Regions from separate parts of the Streptomyces sp. NPDC059454 genome, predicted to be linked through region 2. Evidence: riboswitches for the same ligand, from Rfam matches in the RefSeq annotation. Region 2 holds a riboswitch; each other region holds the start of a gene.
The links. A riboswitch is a leader RNA that binds a small molecule or an ion and turns the genes downstream of it on or off. The one in region 2 is predicted to bind cobalamin.
Positions count from the first base shown of each region.

Region 1: another riboswitch for cobalamin. It lies ahead of ACFXAE_RS30515 (energy-coupling factor ABC transporter permease); the one in region 2 lies ahead of ACFXAE_RS05605 (ABC transporter substrate-binding protein).
Region 3: another riboswitch for cobalamin. It lies ahead of ACFXAE_RS19690 (prenyltransferase/squalene oxidase repeat-containing protein); the one in region 2 lies ahead of ACFXAE_RS05605 (ABC transporter substrate-binding protein).

Region 1 is NZ_JBHYVC010000065.1:35,429-42,976, reverse strand. It holds gene ACFXAE_RS30530 (energy-coupling factor ABC transporter ATP-binding protein) at 1-411, opposite strand, end outside; gene cbiQ (cobalt ECF transporter T component CbiQ) at 408-1,157, opposite strand; gene ACFXAE_RS30520 (energy-coupling factor ABC transporter substrate-binding protein) at 1,164-1,532, opposite strand; gene ACFXAE_RS30515 (energy-coupling factor ABC transporter permease) at 1,529-2,239, opposite strand; cobalamin riboswitch at 2,269-2,452, opposite strand; gene ACFXAE_RS30510 (ABC transporter substrate-binding protein) at 2,655-4,244, shown strand; gene ACFXAE_RS30505 (ABC transporter permease) at 4,265-5,233, shown strand; gene ACFXAE_RS30500 (ABC transporter permease) at 5,239-6,126, shown strand; gene ACFXAE_RS30495 (ABC transporter ATP-binding protein) at 6,123-7,100, shown strand; gene ACFXAE_RS30490 (ABC transporter ATP-binding protein) at 7,093-7,548, shown strand, end outside.
Region 2 is NZ_JBHYVC010000005.1:202,867-210,414, reverse strand. It holds gene ACFXAE_RS05615 (ABC transporter ATP-binding protein) at 1-398, opposite strand, end outside; gene ACFXAE_RS05610 (FecCD family ABC transporter permease) at 395-1,510, opposite strand; gene ACFXAE_RS05605 (ABC transporter substrate-binding protein) at 1,507-2,532, opposite strand; cobalamin riboswitch at 2,581-2,702, opposite strand; gene ACFXAE_RS05600 (ferric reductase-like transmembrane domain-containing protein) at 3,231-4,211, shown strand; partial or broken gene ACFXAE_RS05595 (Fe-Mn family superoxide dismutase) at 4,277-4,384, shown strand; partial or broken gene ACFXAE_RS05590 (NAD-binding protein) at 4,379-4,486, opposite strand; partial or broken gene ACFXAE_RS05585 (flavoprotein) at 4,522-4,692, shown strand; gene ACFXAE_RS05580 (hypothetical protein) at 4,783-5,157, opposite strand; partial or broken gene ACFXAE_RS05575 (transposase) at 5,220-5,585, shown strand; gene ACFXAE_RS05570 (glycoside hydrolase family 6 protein) at 5,656-6,621, opposite strand; gene ACFXAE_RS05565 (LacI family DNA-binding transcriptional regulator) at 6,830-7,548, shown strand, end outside.
Region 3 is NZ_JBHYVC010000026.1:87,346-94,893, reverse strand. It holds gene ACFXAE_RS19700 (CbiQ family ECF transporter T component) at 1-955, opposite strand, end outside; gene ACFXAE_RS19695 (SCO2322 family protein) at 1,155-1,793, opposite strand; gene ACFXAE_RS19690 (prenyltransferase/squalene oxidase repeat-containing protein) at 1,790-3,022, opposite strand; cobalamin riboswitch at 3,132-3,271, opposite strand; gene ACFXAE_RS19685 (endo-1,4-beta-xylanase) at 3,372-4,763, opposite strand; gene ACFXAE_RS19680 (TetR family transcriptional regulator) at 5,003-5,698, opposite strand; gene ACFXAE_RS19675 (glycosyltransferase family 4 protein) at 5,905-7,434, shown strand; gene ACFXAE_RS19670 (class I SAM-dependent methyltransferase) at 7,428-7,548, shown strand, end outside.

The sequences.
Region 1 (7,548 bases), on a different contig from region 2:
GTCGGCGAGGGCGGTGATGTCCAGCGCGGCGAGTGACTCCGCCACCCGGGTACGTACCTCCGCGTCGGGCAGGCCGAGGTTCAGCGGTCCGAACGACACGTCCTGGCCGACCGACGCCGCGAACAGCTGGTCGTCGGGGTCCTGCACCACCAGTTGCACGGTGGTACGCAGCGCCGTCAGTCCTTTGCGGTCGTAGCGCACCGCCCGGCCCTCGACGGTCAACTCGCCGCCGCTCGGCCGCAGTCCACCGCTCAGCAGCCGCATCAGTGTCGTCTTCCCGCTTCCGTTGCGCCCCAGCAGCGCCAACGAGCGCCCCTCACGCACCTGGAAGTCCAGGCCGCTGAGCACGGGCGGGCCGTCCTCGTACGCGAAGGACGCGCCCCGCAGGGCCACCAGGACGGACTCGCTCACGACAACGGCCTTTCCAGTACGAGGGTGAGGGCGGCCAGCGCCGTCAGAAGCACCACGCTCAAGGCCGTGAACCGGACGGAGACACGGGCCTCGGGCACCAGCACGCGCAGGGTGCCGTCGTAGCCGCGTCCGGCGAGGCCGGTCTGCAGCCGCGCCGCCCGGTCGAAGGACCGGACGAACGCGGTCGCGCCGAGCCCGCCCAGCGAACGCCACGCAGCCGCCCGGGTGGTGTGCCCGAGCCGGGCCGCCTGCGCCTCCCGGACGCGGCGCACCGAGTCCAGCAGCAGGAAGCTCATCCGGTACGTCACCAGCGCCACGTCCACGAGCGGAGCCGGCACCCCGGCCCGCACCAGACGCGGCAGCAGATCGGACAGCGGCGTGGTGAAGGCGAACAGCAGGACGCCCAGCGAGGCCGCCGACGTACGCAGCAGCAACTCCCCGGCGCGCAGCGGCCCGTCCTCGGCCCAGGACACGAATCCGCCGGGCCCGCCCACCCGCACCAGCAGCGTCAGCGCCCCGGTGACGCAGAAGCCCAGCGGCACCCGGTACGCCCGCCACAGCCGACGCGCCGGCACGCCCGCCGGGCCGAGCAGCACCACCAGCGCGGTCACCAGCACCAGGGCCGCGCCCGGCCAGGGCGGCAGCGAGATCGCCAGCACGGTGAGCCCCAGCCCCAGTACGGCCTTGTCCACGGGATGGCGGCGGCGCCAGCGACTGCTGTGCGCCGCCGCGTCGATCGACAGCACGTGCCGTCAGACCCGTCGTCGTTCGGAAACGGTCCCGGCGCCCGCGTCCGCCTCGGCCCGCAGCCGCTCCAGCGCCCGCGCCTCTCCCTGCCGCCGCCCGCGCCGCACCCCGAAGTAGTACGCGAGGACGCCCGCGCCGAGCGCCGCCTGGAGGGCGAACAGTGCCGACTCGATCTCGCCGGACGGCGGTTCGTACAGCGGCGAGAACCACGGCTCGTAGTCCGGGTCGATCTCGGTGATCGCCGTCTCCGCCTCGGCGTCCGCGCCGGCGAACGGCTCCTCCTTGTGGTCGCCGAGCCCGAACACCAGCGGAATCACGGCGAGCGCGGCCACGAGCACCAGCAGCAGCGTGTTGATCTTCGCGTTGCGGCTCATCGGGCCACCGCCCCCGTCGAGTCCGCCGTCCTGCGCCCGGCCACCGACGTGACGAGCACCCCGAGCCGCGTCAGCTCCCCCTTGCTCGACTGCACCAGCATGCGCATCACCAGCACCGTCAGCAGCCCCTCGCTCACCGCGAGCGGGATCTGCGTCACGGCGAAGATGGAGCCGAACTTGCCGAGCGCGCCCAGGAATCCACTTCCCGGGTCGGGGAAGGCGAGCGCCAGTTGCACGCTCGTCACGCAGTACGTCGACAGGTCGGCGACGAACGCGCCGAAGAACACCGCCACCATCAGCGGTACGTCGTACCGGCGCAACAGCCGGTAGACGCCGTACCCGGCCCACGGCCCGACGACCGCCATCGAGAAGACGTTGGCGCCGAGCGTGGTCAGCCCGCCGTGGGCGAGCAGCAGCGCCTGGAACAGCAGGGTGATGGTGCCCAGTACCGCCATGACCGGTGGCCGGAACAGGATCGCGCCGAGCCCCGTTCCGGTGGGGTGGGAGCAACTCCCGGTGACCGACGGGAGTTTCAGCGCGGACAGGACGAACGTGAACGCTCCCGACGCGCCCAGCAGCAGTGTGCTCTCGGGATGTTCCCTGACGTCACGGATGAGCGACCGGGCTCCGTGGACGACGAACGGCGCCGACGTGACGCCCCAGGCGACCGCGTGCGCCGGAGGCAGAAAACCCTCGGCAATGTGCATGGCTCAGCAGACCCTCTCCAGCACCTCGTGGATGGTTGACGTGCCTTGGCCGGTCTCCTGGCTGACGGGTACCACCGCCCGTGCTCCGCCTTCCCGGGTCCCGAGGGACCCAGTGGCCGTCCGCGAGGACTGGAGCCGGACTTCCCGATCACAGTGGCGAGGGCCGCACCGGTATCGCACCGATTTCCCGTCACCAAGGCGTGGTGACAGTAGTGCCCGTTCCGGTCCGGTGACAAGCGGCCACCGGGGGCGCGCGGACGGCGCCCGGAGGCTCGCACCCCGGCGCACACCTGCGCACTTGACACGAGCGGCGCCGCCCGTCGGGGCGGGGGAGTGAGGGGGCGGCGTCCTGGGCAGTACCTTGCTGCAATTAATATGCAACAACGATTTCCGGGCATCAGGGATGTGAGGTTCGATGACGACCCGACGAATACGGGGTGCCGCCGCCGCGGTCGCGATGGCCGGTGCGGTCGCCGCCTGCTCGGCGCCGGGGGGCGGCGGCGCGGACGGCGGTGCGTCCACCGATTCCGTCGTGATCGGGGTCCCCTCCGAACCGGACACCCTCAGTCCCCTGCTCGGCTACGGCAAGGACGGCAACTCCAAGATCTTCGACGGACTCCTCGCCCGGGGCCCCGGCCTCGACCTGAAGCCCGCCCTGGCGAAGGCGCTCCCCGAGGTCACCGACGGCGGCCGCACCTACACGTACACCCTGCGCGACGGCGTGAAGTTCAGCGACGGCGAGCCGCTGACCGCCGACGACGTGGTCTTCACGTACACCACCGTGCTGGACGACAGGACCAACAACACCGCCAAGAGCGAACTGGACGCCGTCAAGGGGGTCCGGGCCGACGGCGACGACAAGGTCGTCTTCACCCTCGACCACCCCTACGCGGCCTTCGCCGCCCGCACGGTGCTGCCCATCGTCCCCGAGCACATCGCGGGCGAGCAGGACCCCAACACCGGCTCCTTCAACACGAAGCCGGTCGGCACCGGGCCGTACGTCCTCACCGGCTGGAGCAAGGGCGAAAAGCTCACCTTCAAGGCCAATCCGGACTACTGGGGCGGCGCACCGAAGGTGAAAAAGCTCACCATGGCGATCATCGCCGACGACGACGTCCGCGCCACCCGACTGCGCTCCGGCGACCTCGACGGCGCGACCCTCCCGCCCAACCTCGCCGCCACCTTCGAGGACGACGACGGCAAGAAGACGTACCGGGCGACGTCGTACGACTTCCGCGCCGTCACCCTCCCCACCGGCAACCCCGTCACCGGTGACACCGCGATCCGCCGCGCCCTGGACCTGGCCGTGGACCGGGAGACCATGGTCGACAAGATCCTCGACGGCGCCGGCCGCCCCGCCTACGGCCCGCTGCCCCTCGACGACCCCTGGTTCGCCGAGGACGTCGAACGCTCCCAGGACCTCGCCAAGGCCGAGGACATCCTCGACGACGCCGGCTGGAAGCCCGGCAAGGACGGCATCCGCGCCAAGGACGGCCGCCCCGCCCGCTTCACCCTCTACTACCCCTCCGGCGACAAGGTCCGCCAGGACCACGCCCTCGCCTACGCCTCCGACGCCAAGAAGGCCGGCATCGACGTCGAGGTCGAGAGCGCCACCTGGGAGGTCATCGAACCCCGGATGAAGCACGACGCCGTCCTCGCCGGCTTCGGCAGCACCGGCGACCCCGACTTCGGCCTCTACACGCTCCTGCACTCCTCCCTCGCCGGCGACGGCTTCAACAACATGGCCCTCTACGACAACCCGGCCGTCGACGAGGCCCTCGACACCGGCCGCCGCGGCCAGGACCCCGAGGACCGCAAGGCCGCCTACGACACCCTCCAGCGCGAACTGGTGAAGAACCCCGGCTACACCTTCCTCACCCACATCGACCACATGTACGTCCTCGCCGACCGCTGGAAGGACCTCACCACCCAGACCGAACCCCACGAGCACGGCTTCGCCAGCGGCCCCTGGTGGAACGTCGAGGACTGGCAGCCCACGGCATGAGCTCCCTCCCCTGGGGAGAGATGACCCGGCTCACGGCACGGCGGGCCCTGTTCGCCGTGCCCGTGCTGCTCGTCGTCACCTTCGGCGTGTTCGCCGTCGCCGCAGCCTCCCCCTTCGACCCCGTCAAGGCGTACGCCGGCACCGCCGCGCTCGGCGCCGACCAGGAGACCCTGGACCGGCTGCGGGAGAACCTCGGCGTGGACCGGCCGTTCACCGCCCGCTGGTGGGACTGGCTGACCTCCGCGCTCGGCGGCGACCTCGGCCGGTCCACCGTCATGCGCCAGCCCGTGGCGGAGGTGATCGGCGAACGCCTGGTCTGGTCGGCCCTCCTGTGCGCCGTCGCGTTCGCCGCCGCCGTCCTGCTCGGCACCGTGCTCGGCGTCCTCGCGGCCCGCCGCCCCGGCTCCGTCCTCGACCGCACGGTGACCTCCCTCGCCTACGCCCTGGAGGCCGCCCCGGTCTTCTGGATCGCCCTGCTCGCCGTCTGGCTGTTCGCCCTCCACCTGGACGTCCTCCCGGCCGGCGGCCTCACCGACACCGGCAGCGAACAGGTCACCTTCGGCCAGGTCACGAGCCACCTGATCCTGCCCGCCGGCGTCCTCGCCGTCTCCCAGCTTCCCTGGTTCACGCTGTACGTCCGGCAGGGCGTCGGCGACGCCCTCGGGGAGGACCCCGTGCGCGGCGCCAGGGCCCGCGGCCTGAGCGAACGCACCGTCCTGCTCGGCCACGCCCTGAGCTCCGGACTGCTGCCCGTGCTCACCCTGATCGGCTCCCGCGTCCCCGAACTCATCACCGGCGCCCTGCTGGTGGAGACCGTGTTCAGCTGGCCGGGCATCGCCGCGGCCACCGTGGAGGCGGCCACCTCCGTCGACTTCCCGCTGCTGGCCGCGCTGACCACCCTCGCCACCGCCGCAGTCCTCGCCGGAAACCTCCTCGCCGACCTGCTCTACGGACTGATCGACCCGAGGGTGAAGCTGAATGAGATGTGACCCCCATGGCTGACACCACCACCGCCGTGACGAAAACGGTGTGGCGCGCGCACGGCACCGCCCGCCGCTCCACCCACACCCTCCGCCTGCGCGTCTCCGCGACCCTGGTCGCCGTGACGGTCCTCGCGGTGCTCCTCGTACCGCCGCTGGTCCAGCTCGACCAGCAGGCCGTCGACCTCGCCGCCAAACTCCTGCCACCGTCCTGGTCCCACCCCTTCGGCACCGACGACGTGGGCCGCGACCTGCTGCTGCGCTGCGTCTACGGGCTCAGGGTCTCCCTGCTCGTGGGCGTGGTGGCCGCCCTCACCGCCACCGTGATCGGCACCGCCGTCGGCGCCACCGCCGGGGCGCTCGGCGGCTGGACCGACCGCGCGGTCATGCGCCTGGTCGACACCTTCTCCTCCGTACCGCACCTGCTGCTCGGCGTCTTCATCGTCGCCATGTTCCGGCCGGGCGTCTGGCCGGTGGTGATCTCCGTCGGCCTCACCCACTGGCTGTCCACCGCCCGCATCGTCCGCGCCGAGGTCCTCTCGCTGCGCTCCCGCCCCTACATCGACGCGGCCGTCTCCGGCGGCGCCTCCCGGTGGCGGGTCGTCGTACGGCACCTGCTGCCCGGCGTGCTGCCCCAGGCCGGACTCGCCGCCGTCCTGATGGTGCCGCACGCCATGTGGCACGAGTCGGCCCTGTCCTTCCTCGGCCTCGGCCTGCCCACCCACACGGCCAGCCTCGGCACCCTCATCCAGGGCGCCCGCGGCTCCCTGCTGGCCGGACAGTGGTGGCCGACCCTCTTCCCCGGCCTGTTCCTGATCGTCCCCACCCTCGCCGTCGCCGGCCTCGCCGGTGTCTGGCGGGAGCGGATCAACCCCCGCCGCAGATCGGAGCTGTCGCTGTGACCGAGCGATCCCCCGTGCTGTCGGTGCGCGGCCTCTCCGTGCGCTTCCTGCTGCCGGGCGGCCGCCGGATCGCCGCCGTCACCGACGCCCGCTTCGACGTGGCGCCCGGCGAGTGCCTCGCCCTGATCGGCGAGAGCGGCTGCGGCAAGTCCGTCCTCGCCTCCGCCCTGCTCGGCCTGCTCCCCGCCAACGCGCAGACCGCGGGCCACGCCCACCTCGGCGACCTGGACCTGCTCACCGCCGACGAGCGAACCCTCGCCCGCACAGTACGGGGCCGCAGGATCGGCCTCATCCCGCAGAGCCCGGCCGCGCACCTCACCCCGGTGCGCACCATCCGCTCCCAGATGGAGGAGACGGTCGCCCAGCTCACCGGCGTCCGGGGCCGCACCGCCCTGCGCTCGGCGGCCGAACGGGCCGCCGAACGCGCCGGGTTCCCGCCGGACCACCTCGACCGCCACCCCCACGAACTCTCCGGCGGCCTCGCCCAGCGCGCCGCCACCGCCCTCGCCCTGATCGGCGACGCGCCCCTGCTGCTCGCCGACGAACCCACCACCGGCCTGGACCGCGACCTCGTGGACCGCACCGTCGACGAACTGCGCCGCCACGTCGACGCCGACGGCGACCGGGCGCTCCTGATGATCACCCATGACCTCGCGGCGGCGGAACGCGTCGCCGACCGGGTGGCGGTCATGTACGCGGGCCGCATCGTCGAACTCGCCGACGCGAAAGCCTTCTTCGGCGCCCCCGGCCCCCAGCACCCCTACAGCCGGGGCCTCCTGGACGCCCTCCCCGACCGGGCCTTCACCCCCATCCCCGGCATGCCCCCCGAACTCGGCGACCTCCCCGACGGCTGTGCCTTCGCCGCCCGCTGCGACCGGGCCACCGACACCTGCACGGCCCTCCCGCCCTTCACGGGGGCGATCGCCTGCCACCACCCGGCCCCGGCACCCACCCCGGAGAACACCCGTGCTTGAACTGCGCGCCATCACCGCCGGATACGACCGCCGCGCCCCCGCCGTACGGGACGCGACCCTCACCGTCGCCCCGGGCGAGTCCGTCGGCCTGCTCGGCCCCAGCGGCTGCGGCAAGTCCACCCTGGCGAGGGTCGCCGCCCTGCTCCACCGCCCCGACGCCGGCACGCTGCTCCTCGACGGCACCCCCGTACGCCACTGGCGCCACCGCGCCCCGCGCGAGCTGCGCACCGCCGTCGGCGTCGTCTTCCAGCAGCCCCGCCTCTCCGCCGACCCCCGCCTGCGCCTCACCGACCTGATCGCGGAACCCCTGCGCGCCACGGGCCGCCGCCCGTCCGTCCCCGACCGCGTGGCCGAACTCGCCGAAACCGTCGGACTGACCCCCGACCTGCTCACCCGACGCCCCCACGAGGTCAGCGACGGACAGCTCCAACGCGCTTGCCTGGCCCGC
Region 2 (7,548 bases):
TGGACGGCGTCGACCGCCAGGAGTGCGGAGTCGATGAGTTCCGCGTCCTCGGGGGTGTCACCGGCGAGGAGCCGTTTGTGCGGGGTGCGACCCATGGCGACGACCTCGCGGACGGCGAGGTCGAAGTCGGCTGCCGAGTCCTGGACCACCGCCGCCACGGTGCGGGCCAGTTGCCGCACCGGCAGTGACCAGGCGTCGTCTCCGTCGACGCGCACCCGACCGGTGTCCGGGCGCAGGACCCGGTAAACGGTGCGCAGGAGGCTGGACTTGCCGCTGCCGTTGGGCCCGACGAGCCCGATCGTCTCGCCCGGTCGGGCGGTCAGGGAGACGTCGCGCACCAGGTGGCGGGCTCCGGCGGTGAGCGTGACGCCGTCGACGCTCAGCTCGGCCGCGGTCATGCCACTCCTCGGTCGGTGCCGCGCCGGGCGTCCCGGCGCATCAGCCACAGGAAGAACGGCCCGCCGCACAGGGCCGTGAGGACGCCGACGGGTACTTCCATGGGCGCGGCGATCGTCCGGGCGGCGATGTCGGCCCAGATGAGGAAGACCGCTCCGCCGAGTGCCGCCGTCGGCAGGACCCGGCGGTGGTCGCCGCCGACGAACAGGCGCACGATGTGGGGCATCATCAGGCCGACGAAGCCGATCGGTCCGGCCGCCGCGACCAGTACGCCCGTGACGAGGGAGACCAGCACGAACAGCCGGGCGCGGAAGCGGGCCACGTCCAGCCCCATCGTGGTCGCCGCCTCCTCGCCGGCCAGCAGCAGGTTCAGGTTGCGGGCCTGCGCCATGAGGACGCCGACACCGAGCAGCAGGGCCGTGCTCGGCAGCCACAGCGTGCCCCAGTTGACGCCGCCGAGGCCGCCGAGGGTCCAGGCGAGCACCGCGCGGGCCTCGTTGCCCCGGTCGGTGGTGAGCAGCAGCAGATCGAGGACCGCGGTGAGCACCGCCGCGATCGCCACCCCGGACAGCACCAGCCGAGATGAGGTGATGCGTCCGCCGGTGCGCGCGGTGGCGTACACGAGCAGGAGCGCGCCCAGGGCGCCCACGAAGGCGGCCACCGACAGGGAGACCGGCCCGAAGAGGGTCACCCCGAACACGATCACGGAGACCGCGCCGAGGGACGCACCGGAGGAGACACCGAGCAGGTAGGGCTCGGCGAGGGGGTTGCGCACCAGGGCCTGCAGCGCGGTGCCGATCACCGCCAGGCCGGCGCCGGTGACCGCACCGAGCAGCACCCGCGGTGCCCGCACGTCCACCACGATGGTCTCCCTGGCCCGCGACCAGTCCGGCTCCTGCCAGTCGGCACCCAGCGCGTGCGTCACGATGCCCCACACCTGGCCGGGCGGCACCCGGACGGAGCCGATCGCGAGGCCCGCCGTGGCGGAGACCGTGAGCAGGGCGGTGAGCACGAGCAGCGTGACGGCCAACCGTGTACGGCACGCTCCTGCCTCCTCGCCCTTCCACCGTCGAACCGTCCGCTCGGTGGACGTGTCGGTGGCGGCCCGGGTCACCGGAAGCTCTCGGGGTGCAGCCCGCGGGCCAGGTCCTCGACCGCGTAGGCCGAACGGATGCCGACCAGGGTGGCGGTCAGCGGCAGGACGACGAACCGCTTGTTCCTGACGGCGGGTACGTCGGCGAGCGCGGGCTGGGAGAGCAGGAACTCCTTCTTCTCCTCCACGCTTCCGGCGCCCGCGTAGTCGTAGACGGCGATGACCTCCGGCCCGCGCTCGACGACCTGCTCCCAGGAGACGTCGCCGAAGACGTCGTCGAGGTCGGCGAAGACGTTCTCGCCGCCGGCCAGCCGGATCAGCTCGGTGCCCAGGCTCTTGCCGCCCGCGGTGAAGGCGCTCTTGTCGCCGCTGTCGTAGACGAAGACGGATGGTTCGGGCTCGCCCTCGACCTCGGCGGCGGCCCTGCCGACGCGGCCCTCGAGGTCGGCGACCAGCTTGTCGGCCCGGTCCGGGACACCGAAGATCGTGCCGATGGTGCGGATCTCGTCGTAGGTGTCCTCCATCGTCACCTGCTTCTTGCCGCAGTACTCGCGGTTGAGGTGGGTGGCGATACCGGCGTCGGCGAACGCCTCGCGGGAGCGGCCCTCACTCTCGGCGAAGGCGCTGCCGTAGCCGCCGTAGACGAGATCCGGCTCGGCCTCCAGGACGGTCTCGAACGACGGTTCCTTCCGCGCCAGTTCGGGGATCGCCTCGTAGTCCTCCTTCAGCTCGGGCAGGACGGCGGAGTCGGGGAAGGCCGTGCCGGCCATGTGGTCCTTCAGGCCGAGGGCGAGCATGAGTTCCGCCGGGTGCTGGTGGATGGTGACCACCCGCGACGGCGGCCTGTCGTACGTCGTCTTCACACCGCAGTTGTCGACGGTGACCGGGAAGCCCGCGGTCACGGGAGCGGTGGCCTTCGCGTCCCCGCCGCTCCCGTCGGACGCACCGCAGCCGGTGGCCGGCAGTACCGACGAAAGAGCCACGGCAGCGGCCGTGGCACGAAGGAACCCGCGCGTGCGGGCAGGGGTGAACAGCTGGGACACGTGAAGCCTCCTGGAGTCCGCGCTCCTCGGATCGGGCCCGCGACGGACCAGTGTCCTGACTCCCGGATCGACGTTCCCTCCGCCTTCCCGCGCGGTGCGCAGTGGCATGTCGGAGGGGCGCTCCCCGGTCACAGTGGCGGGACCGTGCCGGATTCGCACCGGCTTCCTGTCTCCCGTCGCGGCGATGACCAGGTGATCCTACGTTTCCCCGAGCCGACGGCAAAAGGGCGTGCGGACCCGGCCGCACGCCCGCGCCCCTCACGCTTCGCGGACAGCCCGAAGGACGAGCCGCTCGGCGTTCTCGTCGTAAGGGTGCCCGTCGAATCCGCCGAAGCCCCGAATACACCTTGTTCGCGGGCAGGTGGAGCGCGGCACCGCAGCACGTCACGACCAGTGCCCGGATCGCGAGGGGCAGCCGGCGCAGGGCCGGGCAGGAGCCCGGCGAAACCGGCGGTGCGTACGACGAGTGCCCGCAGCATCGTGCCGCGCGGCCCGGTCCGGTCCGCGAGGGCCCCGCCGGCGATGCCGCCGGAGAACCGCACGAGCGATGCCGCGGTCAGGACGACGCCGACCGTGCCGAGCCGCACGGCGACTCTGGCCGGATACCGCCTCGGGGATCGCCGCCCCCTCAGTCAGACTTGTTGCCTCACGCCACTTGCGCACCGCTGCTGCGGTGGTCCGTGCCCGGGAGGCCCCCGATGACGTCAGACACGAGGCCGGACGAGGACGGGGCGGCAGCCCTTCCCGGGCGGCGACGGCCTCCCGGCGATCGCGTCGCGCTGCGCGGCGACCTGCGGTCCGCCCTGCCCGATGCCACCGCGGCGGTGGTGGTCACGGCGCTCGTGTTCGCGTTCCTGTGGGCGCGCATGGAGTCGGGCGAGTCGGACACGGTCGCGGTCATGCCGTTCATGGACGACCCCGGCACCTACTGGATGTACTTGCTCAGCCAGGCGTTCGGGTGGTCGGGACTGCTGTGGGCCTGGGGCACGGTCACGCTCGGTCTGCTGCTGTCGGGGCCGCGCCCCGCCCGGCTGCCGGTCTCCCGGCAGGTGCTGGAGCGCTGGCACCGCACCACGAGCCTGACGACGATGGCGCTGATGTTCGCCCACGCGCTGATGTTCGCCGCCGAACTCGTGCGCTACGAGACGAAGGTGGCGTGGGCGGAGCGGTTGTGGGTGGCCTTCGCGGACACCTTCGTGCCGGGCTGGTACGACTCCGGAACCGGAAAGATCGCCATCCCGATCGGACAGGGAGCCCTGTACCTGGCGATTCCGCTGGGGCTGTTGTTCTACGTCCGGCACCGCATCGGAGCGAACGCCTGGCGCCGGCTGCACCGTTTCGTGATCGTCGTGTACGTGCTGAGCGTGTGGCACACGTTGCTGTACGGAACCAACGTCTGGTACGGGGAGTGGCCGCGCACCGTGTTGTGGCTGCTGCAACTCCCGGTCGCCGCACTGCTGTTGCTTCGTCTGCTCAGGCCTGCCCGGCGGGCCGGACGGCTGGGCCCTCCCGGCGGGGGCGCGACCCGTCCGGCCTGGTGGGCGCGGGCGGCAGGGCGAGTCGCGGTCGGAGCCATTGTCGTCGGGCTGGTCGTCGTGGCGGTGTCGGGCCGTGACGGCGGACGGGACCGTCCGACCCATCCGCCCGCGACGGCCCCGCACGCCCAGGAGACGGACTGACGGCCGGTACCGGGCGGGCGGGACGGCGTCCCGGGACGGGATGACGGCCGGCGACAGGGCGACGGCGGAACTCGGTCCCGATCCTGGTCTTCGACGCCTGGGAGCACGCTTTCTGCCTCCAGCACAGGAACCAGAAGGTCGGCTTCGTCGACGCGACGCGGGCCGTCGTCAACTGCGAGGGCCCGGTTCTGCGTGACCCGCGAGGCGCGCAGCGTGGAGCGGCGGTGGACGACGGTCACCGAGCGGGCGAAGCGGGTGAGGAAGGCGGCTTCCTCTCCGCGCCGGACCTCTCGGCCTGCGCGCGCATGTTCGCCTCCAGGCCCCGGTGGAACTCGCCCCGTTGATCGACCCCAGCCAGCACTCCTGCGGCACCGTCCACCCGCACGGGCACCGCGCGCTCTCCCACCCCGAACAGGGCGTCCACCTGGTCGGCATGAAGTCCTACGGCCGCGCCCCCACGTTCCTGGCCATGACCGGCTACGTCAGGCTTTGTGAGCTCCACATTTCTTCCGGGTTTCGGCAAACGGGAGTGGCACGCGCCTTACTGATCGTTGCAGAACGAGGGCGCTGGCTACTCGTCGTCGAGTCGCTGAAGAACCTGCGTGAAGTCACCGGTTTCGAGCAGGCCGGCGAGTACCCGGGTCATGTTGTCGATGCCAGGGTCCCGGACTATCAGTCCGTCAGAGCACCAGAAGTAGCGGCCGCCCAACTCCTCGCCAGTTCGGGACCACCTCTTCATGAGGCGCTCGACCTCGGCGAGCGTGAACACGGTCGCGCTCCATCGGGAGCCGTCCGCTGCCAGCTGCACCTCTACGTCGACGTTGCAGACGGCATCCAGATCCTCGCCGGCGCTGGGCAGGAATGACGCCTCGAACAGATCTGTGCGCACGCGGTACCAAGGTTCATCCCCACACTGCTCAGTGGCCTTGCCCCCGGTGTTGGTCATCCGGGGAGTATGTCGATCCGGCTCGGCGTGCTCAACCGGGTTCTCCGGCAAGCCGCAGCCTCGTGAACGTGAAGCTTGTCCTCGATGATCCCTGGGACCGGATGGCCCCGCTGCTGCCGGTGCGCCCACGCCGGCACCGCCATCCCGGACGGCTCCCGGTGCCGGAAGGGTCGCACCGGCGGGCATCGTTCACGTCCTGCGCAAGGGCGTGGCCTGGTGCGACGTGCCAAGAGAAGTAGTGGGCCGGTCCGGGGTGACGGCCTGGCGCGGACTGCGGGACCGGACCGTGGCCGGAGTCCGGCCGCGCCTGCAGTCAGCCCCGCTGACCGGGATGCGTCGCGCCGACCTGCTGGAACCGGACGACTGCTCTATGGACGGATCGCACGTCCAGGCCCTCAAGGGGGGATCACGTCGGCCCCTCTCCGGTGAGATGGTCGGGGGAGTGCCCGCCGCCCCGGCGGACTGCCGGTCGCCGGTGCGGGCGGCGGGAGTCCTGGATCAGTAGCCGTAGATCATCTTGTAGGCGACCTCGGGGAGGAACTGGCCGGCCGTGGAGCCGGTTCCGACACCGCAGTTGCCGTCGGACTCGCCCGGGGTCTTGATCCACAGGAGCATCTCGGCGCCTCCGCCCGTCCGGGTGGGCGTGCCGATGCGGCGGCCGGAGGGGTTGCACCACTGGCCGTTGGAGCCGTTGCCGTTGCGGCTGGTGTCCACGACGAACGGCTTGGTGTAGCCGTAGCGGGCGGCCAGTTCGTTGTTGACGGCGTTGCCGTAGGCGGTGTTCTCGGCGGTGGTGATGTAGTTGGAGACGTTGAGCGAGAAGCCGTGGGCCTGTCGGAGGCCGGCTTCGTGGAGGCGCCGGGCCATGGTCGCCGCGTCGGCCCAGCGCGGGTTGCCGGCGTCCATGTAGACCCAGGTGTTGGGGGCTTGGCGGTTGAACTCGGCGAGGGCACCGGTGAGCATGGCCTCGCGTTCGTCGATCTGGGCCTGGGTCATGCAGCCGTAGTCTCCGAGGGAGTCCGGTTCGAGGATGACGACGGCGGGGCGGGCCGCGATGCCTCCGGCGAACTGGGCGATCCAGTTGGCGTAGGCGGACGGCGAGGCGGCTCCGCCGGCGGAGTGCCCGCCGCAGTAGTCACGGTGGTAGACGTTGTAGGCGACGAGGATGGGCAGCTTGTCCTGCTGGTCCGCCGCTCCGGCGTAGGCGCCTGTCGCGGTGCCGATGGTGCCGCTCCAGGAGCCGAACCAGCGGGCCATCGGCGTGTTGGCGATGGAGGCGTTGATCGCGGCGGCCCGGCCGTCGCCGGGGTTGGCGGCCGCCCACCGCCTCGCGCTCGAGTCGGGGTCCACGTAGAACCCGTTGGTCATGGTGGTGGGGTCGGCCGCGTGGGCGGAGGGTGCGGCGGCGAACGCCAGCGGCAGAGCACAGAGCGCTGCCATCAGGGTGCGGAGTCTGCGGCTCAAGACAGTACCTCGGTTTCAGAGGATGTGCGCTTTGGGAGCGCTCCCACTGGAAGCGGTCCCAATCGTGTGGGTGGGCGGTTGAGCTGTCAATAGTCGGCGCAGCATTGGACTTTCACAGCGGGACGTAAGTCCTGTAGCCCACTGCACTGGAAGCGGTCCCAGGTCATGCGTCCCTGAGTGCTCCCCGCCTGTGAAAGACTCACGAGCCATGGCAGAAGCAGCGCCGCGTCGGCATCCGACGCTCGACGAGGTGGCCGAACGCGCCGGTGTTTCCCGCTCCGTGGCCTCCCGCGCCCTCAACAACGCCCCGCACGTCAGCCGCGCCAAGCGCGAGGCTGTCGAACGGGCCGTGCGGCAACTCGGTTACGTACCCAATCCGACCGCCCGCGCGCTGGCCACCCGTCAGACGGGAGCGGCCGCCCTGGTCATCTCGGGAGAGGATCCGTCGATCTTCGCCGATCCGTTCTTCGCCCGCGTGATCGTGGGGGCGTCGGCCGCCCTGGACGAGGCGGACCTGCATCTGATGCTGTGCCTGGCCGCTTCCGACCGGGGCCGCAAGCGGGTCGAGGAGCTCCTGCGGTCCAGGGGCGCGGACGGTGTGATGCTGATGGCGCTGCGCGAGGACGATCCGCTGACCCGGATGGCCGACGAGGCGCAGATGCCCGTCGTGTTCGGCGGGCGCCCGGTCGGTTCTGCTCCCCGGTGGTACGTGGACGTGGACAACGTCGGCGGAGCGCGCGAGGCGACCGAGCATCTGGTCTCACTCGGCCGGAGGCGCGTGGCCGTGATCTGCGGGCGTCTGGACACCGAGGCCGGGCGCGCCCGGTACCGCGGCTACCGGGACGCCATGCTGGGCGCCGGTCTCGATCCGTTCCCGCCGCTGGAGGGGGACTTCACGGAGCGCAGCGGAGCCGCCGCCATGGCCGC
Region 3 (7,548 bases), on a different contig from region 2:
ACAGGGGGAGCGCGGGCGCGACGAGCGGGACCACGCCGGGGTGCAGGGCCGCCGGGTCGCGGGAGGCGGCGAGGGCCAGGAGGGCGGCCACGGCGGCTCCGGACGCGGTGACCAGCCAGGCGCGGGCGTCCCAGGGGTCCGGGCGGTAGCGGGTGCGCAGGGTGCGCCGGCCGCCGAGCCACAGGCCCGCGAGGGCGGCGGCGACACCGGCGAGGAGGACGGGGAGGCCGTAGGTGCCGCCCTCGGCGGTGAGCAGCCCGTACGTGCCGGCGCAGACGCCGAGCAGGCCGCCGAGGGTGAGGGCGGCGGTGGTACGGCGGACGGTGGGAGGTACGTCGGCGGTACGGCCGTATCCGCGCGCGTCCATCGCGGCGGCGAGGGCGACCGAGCGCTCCAACGCGCCCTCCAGGACCGGGAGTCCGACCTGGAGCAGGCCGCGTACGCCCTTGTCGGGCCGGCCTCGCAGACGGCGGGCGGCGCGCAGGCGCTGGACGTCGGCGATGAGGTTCGGGGCGAAGGTGAGGGCCACGACGACGGCCACGCCGAGTTCGTACAGGGCGCCGGGGAGGGATTTGAGCAGGCGGGAGGGGTTGGCGAGGGCGTTCGCGGCGCCCACGCAGATGAGGAGGGTGGCCAGACGGAGGGCGTCGTACAGGGCGAAGGCGAGGGCCTCGGCGGTGACCTTGCCGCCGAGGCGGATGCCCTGGGCCCAGTGGGGGAGGGGGATTTCGGGGAGGTGCACGAGCACGTGCGTGCCGGGGACGGGGGAGCCGAGGAGCACGGCGAAGGCGAGGCGGACGAGGAGGACGGCGAGGGCGAGTCTGACGAAGGCGCCGTAGGAACGGGACCAGGGGGCGTGGGGGCGGCGGGTCGCCACGACGTAGGCGGAGACGGCGATGAGGAGGGTGAGGAGGAGGGGGTTGGTGGTGCGGGTGGCCGCGGTGCCCAGGGCCAGGGCCCAGAGCCACCAGGCGCCGGGGTGGAGGTGGGGGGCGCGGTGCCGGTGCTGGGCGGGGGGTGTCGCGCAGCCCGGTGTGCGCGGGGTGCCTCCCTCACTCTCGGCCGCGCTCGAGCGGGGGGACCCCCATCGCCCACCCGTGCCGCCCTGGGGGAGGCAGGAGTGCCCGCAGTCACGCGGGCACTCCTGCCCGCAGTCACGACGCACGGCGGCGTGCCTGCCAGAGTGCCGCTGCTCCGAGGAGGGCCACCACGGCGATTCCGGCTGTCAGGCCCACTGAGGGGCCGGAGTCGTCCGACTCCCTCGTTTCCTCTGGGGGCGCGGGGGCCTTTTCCGCCGAGACCTGCTCTCCGCAGCCCTGCTTCGGGTAGCCCGCTATCGCGCACAGCAGGGCGTTGGTGTCGTAGCGGAGGGGTTCGGCGACCGAGGCCAGGGCCTCGGCCGTGGTGGCGTCCTCGGGGACCCGGGCGCAGGCCGTGCGGCCGGCCGGCGGGGTTTCGCCGGACGGGGCGTCGGCGGAGGTGCCGAAGTCGATGACCAGGGCCACGCGTTTCCTGCCGTCGGCCGCCGGGGTCTTCGCGCAGATGGTGCCGAAGTCGGCGGTACCGCGGGGCTTCGCCGCGTCGGCGGAGTTCTCGCTGACGGAGAAGCGGAAGCCGTGGACGTCACCGTCGGCGGGGCGGGCGAGGGACGGGCCCTGGTTGGCATACGTCCATGCCGTGCCGTCCTGCTCCCAGAACGACCAGTAGCGGTAGCCGGCGGCCTGCGCCTGGCCCGCGCCCGCCGACAGGGGCAGGAGCGCGGCCAGGAACAGTACGGTGGCCCGGCGGATCACGGCTGCTGCCGCTTCTTACGGCCGCTGATCAGGAAGCCGATGCCGATGCCGGCGACCAGGCAGACGCCGACGAACCACCAGACGCCGAGGCCCGAGTCGGAGTCGTCCTTCTTTTCCCCGTCCTTCTTTTCCCCGTCCTTCGACGCCTGGGTGGTCTTCTCGGGGGCCGGGCCCGTCGCCGTCAGCTGCTTCACCAGGTCCGTGCCGCCGAAGGCGCGCGGGTCCGCGCCCGTCGCGTGGGCCGCGAAGATCAGCTGGGCGTACGCGGCGGGGCCGCTCCGTGCCGCCCAGTCGGCGGCGTTCTTCTCCAGCCAGGCCAGGGACTTCCCGGCCGGCTCGGTGGCGCCCTGCGCGGCGAGCGCGACGACCGCGTCGGCGGTGTTGCCGTAGTCGGGCTGGTCCTCGGCGCCGGCGAGGGCGGAGGTGAGGTGGTCCTTCTCGGCGAGGGCGTCCGTGAGATACGCGGCACCGTTGGCGGCGGCCTGCTCGGGGCCGGCGGCCTTCTCGCACGCTGCTTCCTTCGCCTCGCCCCTGCCGGGCTCGACGACCAGTCCCGCACCCAGCGAACCGAGCACGCCCGCCGCCGTCGCGTCCGCGTTGGCGGTCCGTTCGCCCTTCTTGTCCGGCTGGAAGGCGAAGGCGCCCGCGCCGTCGCCCTCGCAGGGGAGCGCCAGCTTCAGCAGGGCGTCGTAGGGGGACTTGCCGTCCTTCTTCACCTCGGCCGGCTTCTCACCCGCGGCGGCGAGCGCGCCGATGACGACGGAGGTGGAGTTGGTGTCGCTGGCGCCGCCCGCCAGGTAGCCCCAGCCGCCGTCCTTGTTCTGCGCGGACCTCAGCCAGTCGACGGCCTTCTTCGTGACGTCGTCGTGGCCGCCGAGCGCGGCGAGGGCCTGGACGGCGGCGGCGGTCTGGTTGGTGTCGACCATCGTCTTCGCGTCGCACGCCTCGGCGGTGTCGGCGCGGTACGGGGCGAAGGAGCCGTCGGCGCACTGCTGCCCGGTGAGCCAGTCGACGGCCGCCTTCGACGGCTCGACGCCGGCCGTGTGCTGGGCGAGCAGGGCGAGCGACTGGCGCCAGACGCCGTCGTACTGCGGGTCGCTGTCGCCGTACAGGGCGGAGGGCAGTGCCTGGGACGGCGAGGGGGACGGGGACGTGTCGGCGGCGGCCGGAGTGGCGGCGCCGATCACGGCGACGGCGGCCAGGACCGCTGCGCTGCGGCGAACATTCATGATCGGCGGGTGCCTTCCCTGCGGGGAGCCGGGCAGCGCGGGACACCCCGGCGGCTCGGCTCCGTATGCCTCGACGGTGCCGGTGCGCCGGCGGGTTCGCCGGGCACGTGAGCCGGTCATGAACCGTGCGGGGCAGTCCGGCTCGCCGTCCCGGTGGACGGCTCACGGTTGCGGGTCAGCGCCGGAATTGCACCGGCTTCCCCCCGTACGGTGTGATGACGACGCCGACACTCTACCCGCCCGTAGGGAAGGGGCCAGGGGTGGCTTCGGTGAGCGGGGTCACGCGAGCCGTGGAAGGCGCACCGCATCCGCACCCCCGGAATGGGAATGCGGATGCGGGTGGGCCGGGTCAGGAAGCCGTGCAGGCGCCGACCTGCGGCGGGGGCGAGGCGCCGCCGTTCACGGTGAAGCCGAAGCTGGTCGATGCCCCGGCGGCGAGCGATCCGTTCCAACTGGACCGCACCGTCATGACGTTGCCGCTGCCGTCCCAGGTGGGTGAGCCGTTCCAGACGGAGACGACCTTCTGCGGGGCGGTCATGGTGACGTCGACGCTCCAGCCGGTGATCGGCGAACCGCCCGCCGTGATCGTCACCTTGCCGTTGTAGCCGCCGCCCCACTGCTCCGCCGTGCTGTAGGTGGCGGTGCAGGCCGCGTCCGGGTCGCCCGGATCACCAGGATCGCCGGGGGTGCCACCGAGAGCGCTCAGCACAGCGTCGTACGCGGGCTTCTTGTTGTAGTTGTCGTCGAACAGCAGGGGGGTGCCGCTCGACCGCCACGAGTACTTGTCCGGGATGCCCCACACCGTGATGCCGGTGCAGCGGGTCACCGCCAGGCAGGCGCGTGTGACGTTGCCGTAGTTGGTGGCCTGGGCCTGGCCCGAGCCCTCGATGTCCAGCTCGGTGATCTGCACGTCGACGCCGAGGTCGGCGAAGCGCTGGAGGTTGGCCCGGTAGTCGGAGGGGACGGGGGAGTTGGGGTTGAAGTGGGACTGGAAGCCGACGCAGTCGATCGGCACGCCACGGGACTTGAAGTCCCGGACCATGTTGTAGACGGCGTTGCTCTTCGCGTTGACGCCGTCGGTGTTGTAGTCGTTGTAGCAGAGCTTGGCGTTCGGGTCGGCCGCGCGGGCGGTGCGGAAGGCCTCCTCGATGAAGCCGTTGCCGAGCTTGTCCTGGAAGGGCGAGCTGCGCCGGGCGCCACTGCCGCCGTCCTGGAAGGCCTCGTTGACCACGTCCCAGGAGTGGATCTCGCCCTTGTAGTGGGTCATGACCTGGGTGATGTGGTGGTTCATGGCCGACCGGAGGTCGCTCGCGCCGAGTCCGGAGACCCAGCCCGGCAGCTGGGAGTGCCAGACCAGGGTGTGGCCGCGGACGTCCATGCCCCGGCTCTGGGCGTGGTTCACGATCTGGTCGGCGCGGCTGAAGCTGAAGGAGCCGCGGCTGGGCTCGACGGCGTCCCACTTCATCTCGTTCTCGGGGGTCACCGAGTTGAACTCGCGGTTGAGCGTGGCCGCGTACTGCGCCTCCCCGAGGTGGTTCGCGGCGACGGCGGCGCCGAAGTAGCGGCCCTTCTCGGCCGCCGCCGCGCCCAGGGTGTCGGCGGCGTGGGCGGTGGTCTGGGGGAGTGCGGCGAGCGCGGTGACGGTGAGCAGGGCGGTGGTGGTGGCGCCGAGGGCGGCGCGCAGCCGGCCGTGTGCGGGGCCGCCGCCTCCGGTTCTCGTCCGCTTTCTGATCATGCGCATGTCATCCCTTTTCCGGTGGGGTCCCGTGCTGCGGATGGGCGGGATTGCTGCCGTGCGGTCGAACGAAAGTTTCGGACTCGGCTCCGAATTTCTGCGGAGACGATACGGGCCGCCGGAGGGGTGGTCAATCATTCGCGCACGACGGAAGCCGTCGGTATGTGAGGGTCTGTGGAGAAGGGGCCCTGCCGCCAGTGTTGACGGAAAGATGTCGAAACTTTCGGAGTGGTGGTCGGTGGCTGTCAGCGGTCATCGGTGCTCTCCGGGGCCGTCAGGTCCATCAGGCGGCACACCGTTTCTATGTCGGTCCTGACCTGGGCGACGGAGGCGCGGCCCGAGAGCCAGGTGATCAGGGTCGAGTGCCAGGTGTGCTCGATGACCCGGACGGCCGAGAGCTGCTCGGGTGTGGGGTCGGTGAGTTCCACGGCGTCCAGGATGATCATCGTGGTCTGCCGGGAGACCTGGTCGACCTCCGGACTCACGCTGCGGTCCGCGAACGTCAGGGCGCGCACCATCGCGTCGGCCAGGTGCGGCTCCCGCTGGAGCGCGCGGAAGGCCCGCATCAGGGTCTCCGCGACCCGCTCGGCCGGGGTCTCACCGGCCGGCGGCTTCTTGCGCAGCGTGCCGTGCAGGGTCTCCAGCTGGTCCTGCATGGTCGCGACCAGAAGATGGATCTTGGACGGGAAGTAGCGGTACAGCGTGCCGAGCGCCACCTGCGAGGACTCCGCGACCTCACGCATCTGCACCGCGTCGAAGCCGCCCCGGCCGGCCAGCCGCGCGCATGCCCGCAGGATGCGGCGCCGGCGCGCCTCCTGGCGCTCGGTGAGTGGTGAGGCCGGGGCGGGGCGCGCGGTGCCGGCCCCCGTCGCCGCGGCCTTGCCCGCCCTGTCCGTCGTGGCTGCCCTGGCCGCCTCGTCCCTGTTGGCTTCCGTAGGCATGGGTCCCGTCCGTGACAGTCGGTGAGGGTGGATGATCAGACAGCATGGCATGTCGTCCGTCGTGGCGTGAATCACCTGATCCGCTGCTGCCAGTACTCCTACCTGCCGGTAGATTCGGATCCTCCGAACGATCAACTCTGAAACTTGTTCTAGATTGGCGTCCCGGCGTAATCTCGCAGGGCAGTGCAGGGAGAAGGGGGCCCAGAGTGACCGCTGAGGCCAGTCAGGCCGGGCCCTCGCAGGGGTCCGCATCCGACGGCTTGCGACCGCTCCGCATCGCACTCCTCACCTATAAGGGAAACCCGTTCTGCGGCGGCCAGGGCGTCTACGTACGCCACCTCTCCCGCGAACTCGCCCGTCTCGGACACCGCGTCGAGGTCATCGGCGCCCAGCCCTACCCCGTCCTCGACGTCCTCGACGTTTCCGACGAGGGCCACGACGGGCCGAGCCTCACCGAGCTGCCCAGCCTCGACCTCTACCGCCAGCCGGACCCCTTCCGCACCCCGAAGCGCGGCGAGTACCGGGACTGGGTCGACGCGCTGGAGGTCGGCACGATGTGGACCGGCGGCTTCCCCGAGCCGCTGACGTTCTCCCTGCGTGCCCGCCGCCATCTGCGCGCCCGGCGCGGCGACTTCGACGTCGTCCACGACAACCAGACCCTCGGCTACGGCCTGCTCGGCGACCTCGGCGCCCCCCTGGTGACCACCATCCACCACCCCATCACCGTCGACCGCCGGCTGGAACTGGACGCCGCCGAGAACTGGCAGCGGCGGTACTCGGTGCGCCGCTGGTACGCCTTCACGCGGATGCAGAAGCGGGTGGCGCGCCGCCTGCCGTCCGTACTCACCGTCTCCGGCAGCTCCCGCCAGGAGATCGTCGACGATCTCGGCGTACGGCAGGACCGTGTCCACGTCGTCCACATCGGCGCCGACACCGACCTGTTCGCGCCCGATCCGTCGGTGCCGGTCGTACCGGGCCGGATCGTGACCACGTCCAGCGCGGACGTGCCGCTGAAGGGGCTGGTCTTCCTCGTCGAGGCGCTGGCGAAGGTGCGCGCCGAGCAGCCCGGGGCGCATCTCGTCGTGGTCGGCAAGCGGCCCGCGGAGGGGCCCGTCGCGCAGGCGATGGAGCGGTACGGCCTGGAGGGCGCCGTCGAGTTCGTCAAGGGCATCTCGGACGCCGAACTCGTCGACCTGGTGCGGTCGGCGCAGGTCGCGTGCGTGCCGTCGCTGTACGAGGGGTTCTCCCTGCCGGCCGCCGAGGCCATGGCCACGGGCACCCCGCTGGTCGCCACGACCGGCGGGGCGATTCCCGAGGTGGCCGGCCGCGACGGGGAGACGTGTCTCGCCGTACCGCCCGGCGACGCGGGGGCGCTGGCCGCCGCGCTGACCCGGCTGCTCGGGGACCCGGAGCTGCGCGCCCGGCTCGGGGCGGCCGGACGGGAGCGGGTGCTGCGGCACTTCACCTGGGCGCGTGCGGCGCAGGGCACGGTGGCCCGCTACCGCGAGGCGATGGCCCACGCGGGCCGGGGCACGGGCGCGGCCCGCGGGGACCGCGACACCGGGGACGCCCGCTCGGCGGCCACGCCCTCGCGCCACTCCGGATCCGGGGACGCCGCCCGTGCGGGCGCCCCGACCGCCGGGGACGCCGCTCCCGACACCCTCGCGGACACGGCCGCCGCCGTGTCCGCGCCCGCAGCCGACACCTCCGACCGCGAAAGCAGGGCCACGTGCTGACCGTCGACTTCTCCCGGTTCCCGCTCGCCCCGGGTGACCGCGTCCTGGACCTCGGCTGCGGGGCCGGCCGGCACGCCTTCGAGTGCTACCGGCGCGGCGCGCAGGTCGTGGCGC